Regions from separate parts of the Bacillus sp. LR_5 genome, predicted to be linked through region 1. Evidence: riboswitches for the same ligand, from Rfam matches in the RefSeq annotation. Region 1 holds a riboswitch; the other holds the start of a gene.
What was found. Region 1 has a riboswitch for FMN ahead of ribD (bifunctional diaminohydroxyphosphoribosylaminopyrimidine deaminase/5-amino-6-(5-phosphoribosylamino)uracil reductase RibD). Riboswitches for the same ligand answer to the same signal wherever they lie in the genome.
Positions count from the first base shown of each region.

Region 1 (7,698 bases):
TCAATTTCACAAGCAGCTGGATAGAGCTGCTTTGCGAGGACCTGAATCATGATGAAAATACAGTTCCGTTAGGTTAGACGGAGATAAAGAGATCCAGGTTTCATTTTTATTTTTTGTAAAGCCGGGAGATTCGTTTTCCCCCGAAAGGTGTGGTATAATAGCCGCGACAAGGAGAGACAGGCTATAACCTATCATACATAATCTCCTTTGAAAATTAAAATAAAGAAAGTAGGCATACAATTGAAAACAGGTTACTTTTTATTAGAAGACGGCAACAAAATTGAATTTGAACTTTATCCTGAAGCTGCACCGGGTACTGTCGCAAACTTTGAAAAGCTTGCGAACGAAGGCTTTTATGACGGGCTTACATTCCACCGAGTGATTCCAGGCTTCGTGAGCCAAGGCGGCTGCCCTCACGGAACTGGCACAGGCGGTCCGGGATACACAATCAAATGTGAAACAGAAGGAAACCCGCATACACATGAAGCGGGCGCACTTTCTATGGCACACGCTGGAAAAGACACTGGCGGCAGCCAATTTTTCATCGTCCATGAGCCGCAGCCTCATTTGAACGGTGTTCACACTGTATTCGGTAAAGTAACAAGCGGATTAGAATTCGCGAAAAACATGTCTAATGGCGACGTCATGAAAGAAGTTCGTGTAGAAGGCTAATAGGCAGGCAGAAGGCTTTCCCATCTCGGGGAAGCTTTTTTATTTGCAAAAAATGATCCAATAGAAAACCGCCTGAGTGCTAGAGGCGGTGAACAAAAAGACATTTATCCGGTTAAAGAGGAGAGTTTTGTCTCACTTAAAAGCAGACAGGAATTACAATATTTTAGTCACATTCTGATCGGAAAATTGACTGTTAATCATTTTGGATTGGCTTACAAAATTGTTTTCAATGACAATTCCCGTATTCGAGCCGCCGGAACCAAACACAGATTTGGACACAGTTAATGGACTGATCGTAAAAGCACCGCCTACGTTTACTACACTGTTCCCGGAAACGTTGTTTATATTAATAGGATAATCAATCATTTACGGAGTCTCCTTTCAAATTCACTATTTTTTATATGTATTATTGCTAGAGTCAATAAGCGTAAACTTATTGGTAAAAATACTTATCTTTTATATGATGTCGCGAAAAGGGGTAGATTCTTCAATCATTGCATCTTTTTTAGCCAGTCACGTCAAGTCAAGCAGGCAGAATTGGCTTTTATTTCTGTGGACTTCATATATAAAATTAAGAAAACTTTAAAGTTACATGGTTCATTGAAAATGGGATTTTGTAGTAAAATGAATCAAAACAAACGTGATGTTATGAAAAGGAGCTTGGCGTTATGAACAACAAAGGCTGTATAAAATGCGGAAGTACTGAAGCGGGACAAAAAGAAATAGCCACAACCGGTACGGGATTATCGAAGTTGTTTGATGTGCAGCACAACCGTTTTCTTGTGGTGTACTGTAAGAATTGCGGATATTCAGAGTTTTATAATAAAGAATCTTCAACCGCCGGCAATATATTGGATTTGTTTTTTGGAGGCTGATCCATGTTTTCGGGCTTCAATGATTTTAAACATATCATGAAAGCAAAACGGGATGCCGGTTATGTCACCTGTGAAATAGGCTGCCGCAAACATTCCAGTAACCTTCTTGACGTGAATCATTTTGTCAAGCGCCATGGGTATCATGGACTGGGCGATCAATGGAATGCAGTAGATGAACAGACTGCCCGTAACCTCATGAGTTATATACGATCTAAAGATTTAGCATACGAGTACTCTCTTTCTTCCGAGCCCATCGCTTCTGAACTATGCGATTATTTCTTACGTTATTTTTCGGATGATCCTGTGTATGATACGAATGCTGATGTCGATGTTCAGCCCGATTATGTTGAACTAATCAGCTGGAGTCCAATTTCCCAAGCGACATTTGATGCAGGACTGGTTGTGATCGACAAGAAAAAGATAGGCATGATTTGGGCAGAAGATGAAGATGAACAGATTGTAAAATCACTTCAATGGTCCTGATGGGATTTCTTTTTGATTCGTGATAACATAAATTGAAGATCGTTGTTTATTGGAGGAAATCAGTTGAAATCAGAAAATGTTTCGAAGAAAAAAACAATGTTAGAATGGGCAAAAGCAATTGTGATTGCTGTCGTCCTCGCTCTGCTCATCCGCAATTTTATTTTTGCGCCGTATGTCGTTGATGGAGACTCTATGTATCCTACACTTCATGACCGTGAAAGGGTTTTTGTCAATATGACAGTCAAATACATCGGCGAGTTTGATAGAGGAGACATCGTCGTATTAAACGGGGATGATGTTCACTATGTCAAACGGATTATCGGCCTGCCTGGAGATACGGTTGAAATGAAGAACGACCAGCTTTATATCAACGGGAAAAAGGTGCCCGAGCCTTATTTGGCAGCCAATAAAAAGAGAGCGAAGCAGGACGGTTATGACCATTTGACCGATGATTTCGGCCCGGTTAAAGTGCCTGATGACAAGTATTTTGTGATGGGTGACAACCGGCGGAACTCAATGGACAGCCGAAACGGGCTTGGCCTCTTCACGAAAAAACAAATTGCGGGCAAGTCTAAGTTTGTTTTCTTCCCGTTTAACGAAATGCGCAAAACAAATTAGGATCAAGCAGCTTCCTGAACAGGAGGCTGCTTTTTTTATTTCTTTTTTCGTTCATCCCCCAAAACCAGAACATAAATTCGTATAACTATAGAAAAGAATTTTTTGCAGAAATGTGAAACATATTCCCGTTATGCATCGTTATATTAATAATTTACGAGACTTTACGGTTTTTTATTCATGAAAAAAAGGAATAACTCATATGAATGAATAGATTCATATTGGCTGGAGGTTTAAAAATGGGAAGAATAAAAACCAAGATTACCATTCTGTTAGTGCTTTTGCTTTTACTTGCAGGCGGTTATATGTACATAAATGATGTTGAGCTGAAGGATGTTCCGACAGCAATTGGACAAACCTTGTCCTCGGAAGAAGAGGAATACACCATCCAGGAATATAAAGTGACGGAAATTGATGGCTCAGAGTATCATGGCGAAGCAGAAAACGGCACGAAAATCATCTTCAACGGAAAAAAATTAAATCAGGATTTGTCTGATATAAAAGAAGGCGACAAGATTAAGGCATACTTCAGCAAATCAAAGCGGATCGATGGTTTAATCAAGGTTGCCAAAGTGAATGATTAACAAAACATCACCTTTCGGATCGAAGGGTGATGTTTTGTTTTTCTCAAATTGTAAGTTTATTTCATTGCGTACTTTAAAAAGGATCGCTATAATAGCCAATAAGGACAAATGAATAAAGATTGTATCCTTCGGGGCAGGGTGGAAATCCCGACCGGCGGTAGTAAAGCGAATTCGCTTTAGAGCCCGTGACCCGTGTGCATAAGCGTGCGGTGGATTCAGTTTAAGCTGAAGCCGACAGTGAAAGTCTGGATGGGAGAAGGATGATGAGCCGCTATGCAATTGTATCAAAAATGCATAGTGTTATTTCCTATTGCGTAAAATACCTAAAGCCCCGGATTTTTCATAAATTCGGGGCTTTTTTGACGGTAAATAACAAAAGAGGGGAGGGAAACAAATGGAAGAGTATTATATGAAGCTGGCATTAGATCTTGCGAAGCAGGGCGAAGGACAGACCGAATCCAATCCGCTCGTCGGCGCTGTTGTGGTAAAGGACGGACAAATTGTCGGAATGGGCGCCCATTTAAAATATGGCGAAGCTCATGCAGAAGTTCATGCCATCCATATGGCCGGATCCCATGCAAAGGGTGCGGATATTTACGTTACACTCGAACCGTGCAGCCATTACGGAAAAACACCGCCATGTGCAGAACTGATTATCAACTCTGGCATCAAAAGAGTGTTCGTGGCGATGAGAGATCCTAACCCGCTTGTGGCCGGAAGAGGGATCAGCATGATTGAAAAAGCCGGTATTGCAGTAGAGGAAGGCATCCTGGCTGACCAAGCGGAGAAGCTGAATGAAAAATTTCTGCACTTCATGAGGACAGGCCTTCCTTACGTCACACTAAAAGCTGCCGCAAGCCTTGACGGAAAGACAGCTACCAGCACGGGCGACAGCAAATGGATCACGTCAGAGGCTGCAAGACAGGATGCTCAGCAATACAGGAAAACACACCAAAGCATTTTAGTCGGAGTTGGCACTGTGATAGCTGACAATCCGAGTTTAACTTGCAGGCTGCCGGATGTGACAAAACAGCCGGTTCGGGTGATACTTGATACCGCACTCTCGATTCCTGAGGACACTCAAGTGATTTGCGATCAAGCAGCGCCGACATGGATTTTTACAACAACGCGCGCAGACGAGGAAAAGAAAAAACGGCTTTTAGCTTTAGGTGTGAACATATTTACGCTTGAAACTGAGCGCATTCAAGTTCCCGATGTTTTGAAAATCCTTGCGGAAGAAGGCATCATGTCGGTGTACGTGGAAGGCGGTTCAGCTGTTCACGGAAGCTTTGTCAAAGAAGGCTGTTTTCAAGAAATCATCTTCTATTTTGCCCCTAAACTAATCGGAGGAACGCATGCTCCCAGCTTAATCTCCGGTGAAGGTTTTCAATCAATGAAAGATGTCCCCTTATTACAATTCACTGATATAACACAAATCGGCCGTGATATCAAACTGACGGCAAAACCGATAAACGAGTAGGATGGTGACCATGTTTACAGGAATTATTGAAGAAACAGGCACAATCGAATCCATGAAAAAAGCAGGGCATTCAATGGCCTTAACAATCAATTGCTCAAAGATTTTAGAGGATGTTCATCTGGGCGATAGCATTGCAGTGAACGGCATTTGTCTGACTGTCACTGATTTTACAAAAAATCAATTCACAGTGGATGTTATGCCTGAAACAGTCAAAGCTACGTCACTAAATGATTTATCAAAAGGAAGCAAAGTAAATCTGGAAAGAGCGATGGCGGCAAACGGCCGTTTCGGAGGTCATTTCGTCTCAGGGCATGTCGACGGAACTGCTGAAATTGCACGAATTGATGAGAAAAGCAACGCTGTTTACTATGATTTAAAGATGGACCCGTCTTTAACAAAAACACTGGTCTTAAAAGGATCAATTACCGTGGACGGCGTGAGCTTAACCATATTCGGGCTGACAGAAGACACAGTGACAATTTCTTTAATACCGCATACGATCAGCGAAACGATTTTTTCAGAAAAAACGATCGGCTCTAAAGTGAATATCGAATGCGATATGATCGGAAAATACATGTATCGATTTTTGGATAAAGCCAATGAAAATAAGACCCAACAAACCATAACAAAAGCCTTCTTAAGCGAAAACGGCTTTTAGAGAGGAAGATTTGCATGTTTCATCCGATAGAAGAAGCACTAGATGCTTTAAAAAAAGGCGAAGTCATCATAGTTGTAGATGATGAAGACAGAGAAAATGAAGGAGACTTTGTGGCTCTTGCCGAGCATGCAACTCCAGAAGTCATTAACTTTATGGCTACACACGGAAGAGGGCTGATTTGCACGCCGCTCAGTGAGGAAATCGCAGACAAGCTTGATCTTCATCCTATGGTTGAGCATAATACAGATTCTCACCATACTGCATTTACGGTAAGCATTGACCACCGTAAAACGAAAACGGGTATCAGCGCTCAAGAAAGATCCTTTACCGTTCAAGCATTGCTGGACAGCAAATCCGTGCCGTCTGATTTTCAGCGTCCCGGGCACATTTTTCCGCTGATTGCGAAAAAAGGAGGTGTCCTGAAAAGAGCGGGTCATACAGAAGCTGCTGTTGATCTTGCCGAAGCCTGCGGATCTCAAGGAGCCGGCGTCATTTGTGAAATTATGAATGAAGACGGAACGATGGCGAGAGTGCCTGAGCTCATTGAAATTGCGAAAAAGCATCAATTAAAAATGATCACCATTAAAGATTTGATTCAATACCGTTACAATCTAACAACACTTGTCGAGCGTGAAGTCGACATTACGCTGCCTACTGATTTTGGCACATTCAAGGTTTACGGATACACAAATGAGGTAGACGGAAAAGAGCATGTCGCATTTGTGATGGGAGATGTGCCGTTCGGTGAAGAACCGGTATTGGTCCGGGTGCATTCAGAATGTCTCACAGGTGACGTGTTTGGATCTCATCGCTGTGACTGCGGCCCGCAGCTGCACGCCGCGCTGACGCAAATTGCCGCAGAAGGCCGGGGAGTGCTCTTGTATTTGCGCCAAGAAGGCCGAGGCATCGGTTTAATCAATAAATTAAAAGCTTATAAGCTTCAGGAACAAGGCTATGACACCGTAGAAGCCAATGAGGCGCTTGGATTCTTGCCTGACCTTCGCAACTATGGCATCGGTGCACAAATGTTACGCGACCTCGGTGTGCGGAATATGAAGCTTTTGACGAATAATCCGCGAAAAATCGCCGGCCTTGAAGGCTATGGGCTCAGCATTTCAGAAAGAGTGCCTCTTCAAATGGAAGCAAAAGAGCACAATAAAAAATATTTGCAAACCAAAATGAACAAGCTGGGTCATTTACTTCATTTCTAATCACAAATATCACAAAAAAGGATGGGAATCATATGAATATCATACAAGGAAATTTAGTTGGTACAGGTCTTAAAATCGGAATCGTAGTAGGAAGATTTAATGATTTTATTACAAGTAAGCTGCTGAGCGGGGCAGAAGATGCGTTGCTCAGACACGGTGTAGACACAAATGATATCGATGTGGCTTGGGTTCCAGGCGCATTTGAAATTCCGTTTGCTGCGAAAAAAATGGCGGAAACAAAAAAATATGACGCTATTATCACATTGGGCACCGTCATCAGAGGCGCGACGACACATTACGATTATGTCTGCAATGAAGCTGCAAAAGGTATCGCGCAAGCAGCAAACACTACTGGTGTACCTGTCATCTTTGGTATTGTGACAACTGAAAATATCGAACAGGCGATCGAGCGTGCCGGCACAAAAGCGGGCAACAAAGGTGTAGATTGTGCTGTTTCTGCCATAGAAATGGCAAATTTAAACCGTTCATTTGAATAATTTGCTGAAAACAGTTTAAAAATATGGCGAAAATGATATAATGTGAGAAAACGGATCACCTATTCGTATCCGTTAATAGCAGACTGGACATTTTGATATAGAGGGGTTTTTATGTTAATTCGTTATAAAAAATCGTTTGAAAAGATTGCGATGGGACTTCTTTCGTTCATGCCGAATGAAAAAGACCTTAAGCAGCTTCAGCAGACAATTAAGGACTACGAAACGGATACAGACCGCCAGCTCTTTCTTTGGAAAGAGGACGAGGATATCGTCGGAGCAATCGGAGTCGAAAAAAAGGATTCTGAAGTTGAGATCCGGCATATCAGTGTAAATCCTTCTCATCGCCATCAAGGAATCGGAAAACAGATGATGGATGCTTTAAAGCATTTATTCAAAACGCAGGTACTGGTTCCAAATGAATTAACGCAGAGCTTTTTCGAACGTTGTCAAGGTCAGCAAGATCAAGACATTTCATACAATAATTAAGCAGAGGCTGAAATCAGCCTCTGCTTTTTTTTCTCCGTTCTATTTCTTTTTCACGTTCAAGGATGACGTCAGTCCGATCCCGCAAACGGTGCTTGTCGATAAGAAACGTATCGGTGAGTGTGCTGGGCTGCCCCCAT
Region 1 is NZ_JAVAXX010000053.1:16,554-24,251, forward strand. It holds gene RAC86_RS13470 (peptidylprolyl isomerase) at 241-672, shown strand; gene RAC86_RS13475 (spore germination protein) at 826-1,038, opposite strand; gene RAC86_RS13480 (zinc ribbon domain-containing protein) at 1,341-1,547, shown strand; partial or broken gene RAC86_RS13485 (hypothetical protein) at 1,490-1,727, opposite strand; gene RAC86_RS13490 (hypothetical protein) at 1,743-2,030, shown strand; gene sipS (signal peptidase I sipS) at 2,094-2,648, shown strand; gene RAC86_RS13500 (hypothetical protein) at 2,885-3,229, shown strand; FMN riboswitch at 3,350-3,494, shown strand; gene ribD (bifunctional diaminohydroxyphosphoribosylaminopyrimidine deaminase/5-amino-6-(5-phosphoribosylamino)uracil reductase RibD) at 3,624-4,709, shown strand; gene ribE (riboflavin synthase subunit alpha) at 4,720-5,367, shown strand; gene RAC86_RS13515 (bifunctional 3,4-dihydroxy-2-butanone-4-phosphate synthase/GTP cyclohydrolase II) at 5,382-6,578, shown strand; gene ribH (6,7-dimethyl-8-ribityllumazine synthase) at 6,611-7,075, shown strand; gene ribT (GNAT family N-acetyltransferase RibT) at 7,187-7,561, shown strand; gene RAC86_RS13530 (DUF309 domain-containing protein) at 7,575-7,698, opposite strand, start outside.

Region 2 (7,698 bases), on a different contig from region 1:
GGCAGCTGGTAGCAAAGCGATTTTCCTCCCCCGGTCGGAAGCATCGCAATGGTATCCTTCCCGCTAAGTATGCTTCTAATAATGTCCTCCTGCCCTTTTTTAAAGGAAGTAAAACCAAAAAACTGATGTAACGTTTGCTGTAATTTAGTCATATTGCTGCACCTGCTTTGTCAATGCCAGTCTGATTTGAAAGTAGCTGAACCGCTGCTCCAGCCCGTCTCGAATTTGTTTGATTTTGTTCGTCCGCATCCGTTTGGCAAACTCTGCAATTTGGAGCTGGTCTTCCGCTGATACATAGTCATCAATCACAAACGCAGGCTCGTGAAGAGAAATCTCGACAATATGGTCTTCGATCGTCGCTGTTTTCAGCTTTCTGATTTCAGCAATACGATGTATCGGAACCCCTTGTTTGATCATCTGCCATGTTTTTCTGGTTGACTCTGTCAGAGCATTATCTAAACGCACATCAGAAAGGAGATCCTTTAACAAAGTATCTTCACACTCCGGAAGAGAATGAATAAAATAATGTACCGAAGCCCAAAACATGATATAAACATACCATTCATCTTCTTTCAGCGTGTCAGCAAGCTGCCTGCTCGTATAACCGATCCTATCGTGTGAGGTTAAGGAGTAGACAAAAATTTGCGCTGCTTTGTCATCAACCTCATGCAAATGCGCCTCCAGCATGGCAAAAAGACTGCTTGCCATCTCTATATGATCCGTATGCCGGGACAGGTATCTCTTTACCCAGTGAAGTGTCTTATAATCCTTTGTGACAGGGATATACTGCCTGCTCCCTTGCAGTTTATGAGATAAGACCTGCACAAGCAGCGAAAGCCTCTTCCAAAGCACGCCGGCAGCCTGCTGATAATAAGCGCCGTGGCAATGAACTGGCCAAGGCCGCTCACTAAGGGCGTGCCTTAATCCTGCTGCGCCGCTGGCTGTCACTTTGTATGTATCTGTTTCAGACATAGGTTCGAGATATGAATGCTGTTCAAGCTTGGTGAGCGACGCTGAAATATCGCTTCTCGAACATTGCGCCGCCATTCCAAAGTATTTTGCAGTCTGAAATAAGCCGGCATCTTGAATGGTTTGTGACGATCTTTTGCCTTTGAATAGGTGAAAAACAGCGCTTCCCGACCGTTCTCCGTTTATTTTAAAAAGGCAATCGAGAACCATAATATCGAAGTAATTTAATGACAACCTATCCACCCACATTCTTCCTGACAAAAATCGTTGATTTGCTCTCTTTATTTTAACAGATTTTAAACAGAAATCGACGTTTAAAGTCATCATTAAGGGGGATGTTATGTAGATAACCCCTTATGTGATAAGCATTCTCAATCATTTTTCTGTTGAAATGTGGCAGCAACATCATTACAATAAGTAAGAGGAATAGGTGTTAAATTGATTAAATATAAAGATTGATCCATTTGTTCCACCAAGAACAATCTGGGAGGTTTTATTCATGGCAAAGTACACAATCGTAGACAAAGATACATGCATTGCATGCGGCGCTTGCGGAGCTGCTGCACCAGACATTTACGATTACGATGATGAAGGCATCGCGTTCGTAACGCTTGATGAAAACAAAGGCGTTGTCGAAGTTCCTGAGGTACTGGAAGAAGATATGATTGATGCATTTGAAGGATGTCCTACTGATTCCATCAAAGTGGCGGATGAGCCATTTGAAGGCGACCCGCTTAAATTTGAATAGAAGAAACAAAAAAAGCTCCCTGCGGGAGCTTTTTTATTTAATGGATATGTGCGCGCTGCTGTTCAATCCATGGCTTAAGCTTGATGAAGATAAGTGAGAATACAATCGTAATCACAATGCCTTTTATAATGTTAAAAGGTAGGATACCAGCGACGACCGCTGTTTTCAGCGCGCTGTCAGATAATGCCGGCGAATGTAAAAACCACGTGTATGCCGGGAGAATCAGAACATAATTTAAAATACTCATCAAAATGGTCATTGCTGCTGTGCCTAGAAGCAGGCTGACAGCCAAGCCCTTTGCTGAGTTCAGTTTCTTAAATAAGAAAGCAGTCGGCAATATAAAGAGTGTTCCTGCGATAAAATTCGCAATTTGCCCTACAGGAACTCCGGCCATGCTACCCTGAATGATATATTGAAGAACGTTTTTTATCGCTTCTACGGCAATACCCGCCAAAGGTCCGTAAATCAGAATGGCAATAATAGCGGGCACGTCGCTAAAATCAATTTTTAAATAATCCGGAAGACCCGGAAACGGGAAATTCAACAGCATCAAAACAAATGCAATGCTGCTCAGCATACTGATCACAACTAATTTTTTTACTTTCACTTCACTCTCTCCTTTTCGATCACATCTTACTCGAAAACGGAAAGGTTCTTTTCCAGCCAATAAAAAAACCGCTTCATGTATAAAAGCGGGGTTTCGAAAATTAGGCTAGGCAAAGAAACGTTTTAAAATCCAATTTCAAAACGCTTATGAACCTCCATCTTCTCCCATCCAGACTGTACTGTCGGCTCCGGAATCTCACCGAATCCTGCTGTAAAAACAGCTCGCGGGCTTAGAGCCATTGGCTCATCACCGCCGGTAGGGAATTTCACCCTGCCCCGAAGATTGATCATATGAATTTAGTTCCATTATAAACGATAACTGGTTGGCTGTATAGAGAATTGCTTCAAATTATATATAATACCTGAAAGCTATAAAAACATTGATTTTTAAGCTTTCCTTTTATCCTTTACTGCGTCAATACACGTTGACACTCTATTGAGAATATGTTAAATTATCAGATATTTAGTTTGTCAATTTAGGAGGAAATCTAACGATGTTTCGAGTATTGGTCTCAGACAAAATGAGCAACGACGGCTTACAGCCACTTATTGAATCAGACTTTATTGAAATTGTTCAAAAAAACGCAGCAGATGCAGAAGATGAATTACATACTTTTGATGCTCTTTTGGTGCGAAGTGCGACAAAAGTAACAGAAGACCTTTTCAAAAAAATGACTTCTTTAAAAATTGTCGGAAGAGCCGGTGTCGGTGTAGATAATATCGATATTGACGAGGCGACTAAACACGGAGTAATTGTGATTAACGCTCCAAACGGCAACACCATTTCGACAGCTGAGCATACATTTGCGATGATCTCTTCTTTAATGAGACACATTCCTCAGGCTAATATTTCAGTAAAATCCAGAGAGTGGAACCGCACAGCTTACGTCGGTTCAGAGCTTTATGGAAAAACGCTTGGGATTGTCGGATTAGGCCGAATCGGAAGCGAAATTGCACAGCGTGCGAGAGCGTTCGGTATGACCGTTCACGTTTTTGATCCTTTCCTAACTGAAGAAAGAGCGAAAAAAATCGGCGTAAACAGCCGTTCATTTGAAGAAGTGCTTGAAAGCGCGGATATTATTACCGTTCACACGCCTTTAACAAAAGAAACAAAAGGCTTATTGAACAAAGAAACGATTGCAAAAACGAAAAAAGGTGTTCGCTTAATTAACTGTGCGCGAGGCGGTATTATCGATGAAGCAGCGCTTCTCGAAGCTTTGGAAAGCGGACATGTTGCCGGTGCAGCGCTTGACGTTTTTGAAGTTGAACCGCCAGTAGACAATAAACTAGTTGATCATCCATTAGTCATTGCGACTCCTCACTTGGGAGCATCGACGAAAGAAGCTCAGCTGAATGTCGCGGCTCAAGTATCAGAAGAAGTTCTACAGTTCGCAAAAGGTCTACCTGTAATGTCAGCTATCAACCTGCCTGCCATGACAAAAGATGAATTCGCTAAAATTAAGCCTTACCATCAAATCGCAGGAAAAATTGGCAGCCTAGTATCCCAATGCATGAAAGAGCCGGTACAGGATGTTGCCATTCAATACGAAGGCACAATTGCCAAACTTGAAACATCGTTCATTACAAAAAGTCTTCTGTCAGGCTTTTTAAAACCGCGCGTGGACTCAACTGTTAACGAAGTCAATGCCGGGGGTGTCGCAAAAGAACGCGGCATCAGCTTCAGTGAAAAAATTTCCTCTTCTGAATCTGGATACGATAACTGCATCAGCGTAAAAGTGACAGGAGACCGCAGCACCTTTACTGTAACAGCTACGTATATTCCTCATTTCGGAGAACGTATTGTCGAGATCAACGGATTTAATATCGATTTTTATCCGACGGGTCACCTTGTATATATCCAGCATCAGGATACAACAGGTGTCATCGGCCGAGTAGGACGTATTCTCGGAGATAACGATATTAACATTGCAACCATGCAGGTTGGCCGTAAAGAAAAAGGCGGAGAAGCCATCATGATGCTTTCCTTTGACAGACATCTTGAAGATAAAATTGTGAAAGAACTAACAGATGTTCCTGATATTGTGTCTGTGAAGCTCATTGATCTTCCATAATCCCAAAAAAACTCAAGCTTTATAAGCTTGAGTTTTTTTATTGTTCTATTTTCGTGTGTTTTTATGCAAAATCTCTAAGACATTCCTCAGCTCAGAAACAGGTATTTGACCAGGTGCCGATGCCTCTTCTCCCGCGCCAAAAGTGCAAGCTGATCCAAAAACCTCACCGCTCAGCCTGCTGATCAGCCCTGTTTCAGCCATTGACATTGTAATAATCGGACGGTCTGCATATACTGTTTTCATTGTATACGTCGCATCAAGCAGCGTTAAGAGATCTCCTGTATCATTCGGCATGACAGCCATTTTTGGAATATGCGCCCCTAAATCCTGCATTTTCCGAAGTCTTGAAAGAATCTCATCTTTCGCAGGCGTTTTCTCAAAATCATGATTTGATATCACCACATAGACATTGTTTTCTTCCGCCAGTGATACTAACGCTTTGACATTTTCATCTCCTGAAAATAATTCAATGTCAATAAGATCGATGTCTTTTGTTTGGACTGCCGCTTCCAGCAAAGCAATGTATGAGCTTTCATCCATTTCCATGCTCCCGCCCTCTTTATGAGTTCTGAATGTGAATAGAAACAGCTTGTCCGCTAAAGACACCCGAAGCTTAGAAATCATCTTTGTGACGGCTTCTCTGTCATTTGCTTTTTCAAATACGTCGACTCGCCACTCTACAATGTCCGGATTGAGTAATTTTACAGCTTCTGCTTCATTCAAAATTTGTTTTTCCGTTTTTCCCATCAGCGGAACGATGATTTTCGGCATCCCTTCTCCGATGGAAACTCCTTTGATTGTTAACACGTTCACTTGTCTCAAATCCTTTCAATCGTTACCTTGTTTTATTATACACGCACAACTATTTTTTTGAAAATTTCTATTATATGAATAACAACTAAAAAAGAGCCTGAAAAGGCCCTTTTTTAGTTTAAGGAAATCGGATTTGGAGCAGCTGGTACCGAAATTGCATCTGATACGTCATATCTGCCGATTTTTCTAGTTCTGGTTTCCGTAAAAGTCACTTCTGTAAAGCCAAACTCTTTAGCTGTTAAAAGAAGTCCCTCAAGCATTAAGATACCGGCAATAGAATCGTCAACTTCTGAGTCTTTTGAGAAACGGATATATAAGTGTTTCTGTTTCTTCGTTACAGATTGGACTGCACCCGCTTGAATTAGAGGTGTTGTCTCCTTTTGGCTGCTCGATTCCATATCCTTAATCGCTTCTTTTACTGTATCAAATGTTTTGTCTGACGGAACGAGAAAGTCTTGTCCTTGTTTATTTTGGTACAAGTAATAGGCTCTTTTCGACTGTTTTGGAATACGGATTTCCGTGTAAGTTCCATATGAGCCAATGATTGCACCGCCCTCATTTTGATCCGATAAAAATTTGACTTTTTCATAAGGGCTCCATTTTAAGGATTCTTTCAACATTTTTTTTAACAGTGTATCATCTTTTACTGAAAAAGCCTCAATGGGCTGATGGACTCGTATACTTAATTCCTTTTGCCTTTGATTTTCCTTTACCTCCACTTCATCTATGAAGGAGGGGATCGTAATGGCATGATCAAGGATACCCAGTTCACCACTTTCAAACAGCATATCCTGTATCGTTTGGTCTGCGTTTGTTTTTTTGATGCTGATGGGTATAATTGCAGATGTTTCGGCATCAGCAATCGCTACAGTGATGTAATTGTTCTGTTCCTTTTCAGGAACAACAAATGAAGTCTGATCCAGGGATGAAGCAGCTTTTGGGCTGTCTGCTGTCTCAGTTTTCGTTACAGCGTTCTCTTGGGACGCTTCTTTTTGTTGAGGCTGTGCCTGGTCAAAGAAATGAGGAGAAATAATGAAGGCGATAAAAACCGCAATTGCAGCGGCACACGCGGGGCCAATCCACCTAACAGCGGGCTTTTTTTTGCTTTTTGCCATCGTCAGCCGCTTGTAAATATCCTGAGGCGAACGATGGTCTTTAACTGCCGGAAGTTGACTTAACAACTCCTTTATCTGTTCTTCGTTCCATTCTGACTTCATCATCCATTAGCTCCTCCCTCAAAAGCTCCATATGTTTCCGAAGTACTTTGAGCCCTCTGTGTTGGGTCGTTTTGACTTTGCTTTCCGAGAAGCGCAGAGCATTGGCTGTTTCCTGAATTGAATATCCCTGAATAAACCGCAAGATAATCACAGCTCTTTGATCGATCGTGCATTGATCAAGCGCAGCATAAATTTCCCGAACATTTTCATGTTGAACCGCAAGTTCGTCCGGAAGCAATTGCTGATCTCTGACATCTTGTGTATCCCAATCAAATGTGCCGAGTATACGCTGTCTGATCGTCTGCTGTTTACGGAACCAGTCTATCGCAACATGGCGCGCGATCGACAAAAGCCATGTTTTTTCACTGCTTCTTCCTTCAAACGTATGATAAGAATTTAATACCCGGATATAAACCTCCTGAAGAAGATCTTCTGCCTGGCTTTTATCCTTTACCATATAAAATAAAAATTGGTACAAATCTTGATGATATGTGTCATATAACAATTGAAAGGTTTCTTCCATTTGAAACCCCTCCGTTCACTTTTTTGTCGTATTAATAGCTTGAAAAGTTACATTACAACTATATTACGAGTAACTGGAATTTGGAAGGGAATTTATATTAACATATCCTTAAATTTTATTAATGTTGGCTATTAAAAAAACACCCGCTCAGTCAGCGGGTGTTTCTTATGGAACAAGATTCTTCGGCAAATTCAGACTCGATTTTACCGTTTTGTCGGAATATAAAAAGTAAATGTTGTTCCTTTATCTATTCGGCTGTGCACAGTGATTGATCCGTTGTGGGCTTCCACGATATTTTTAACGATAGCCAGCCCTAACCCGGTTCCTGCTCTGCCCCTTGTCCGCGCTTTATCTGCCTTATAAAACCGCTCAAAGATAAATGGCAGATCTTCTTCCGGTATGCCGGACCCGGAGTCTTTGATATCAATTTTCAATCCATCCTTCACAGAATGGACTGAAATGGAGACACTGCCGCCGGCTGAAGTATGCCGCAGCGCGTTATCAATCAAATTGGTAAATACCTGCTCCATCTTGTCTTCATCAAACATAAATTCCTCTTCTGTGAGAGAAATGTCATGATCTAAAGCAATATTTTTTTCTTTCGCAACACCGGAAAACTTCCGGATGATCTTTTCTAAAAACTCATTCACATTGATTTTTTCATAATGTAAGCCTGTATGGCCTGATTCCATTCGGGCTAAATCAAGCAAATCATTAACTAAACGGCCCATTCGGAGTGATTCGTCATAA
Region 2 is NZ_JAVAXX010000134.1:4,949-12,646, reverse strand. It holds gene RAC86_RS22420 (RecQ family ATP-dependent DNA helicase) at 1-152, opposite strand, end outside; gene RAC86_RS22415 (YpbB family protein) at 145-1,203, opposite strand; gene RAC86_RS22410 (ferredoxin) at 1,469-1,717, shown strand; gene fmnP (riboflavin transporter FmnP) at 1,755-2,324, opposite strand; FMN riboswitch at 2,477-2,611, opposite strand; gene serA (phosphoglycerate dehydrogenase) at 2,818-4,395, shown strand; gene aroD (type I 3-dehydroquinate dehydratase) at 4,441-5,208, opposite strand; gene RAC86_RS22390 (Ig-like domain-containing protein) at 5,322-6,428, opposite strand; gene sigX (RNA polymerase sigma factor SigX) at 6,364-6,948, opposite strand; gene resE (sensor histidine kinase ResE) at 7,152-7,698, opposite strand, start outside.
Region 2: another riboswitch for FMN. It lies ahead of fmnP (riboflavin transporter FmnP); the one in region 1 lies ahead of ribD (bifunctional diaminohydroxyphosphoribosylaminopyrimidine deaminase/5-amino-6-(5-phosphoribosylamino)uracil reductase RibD).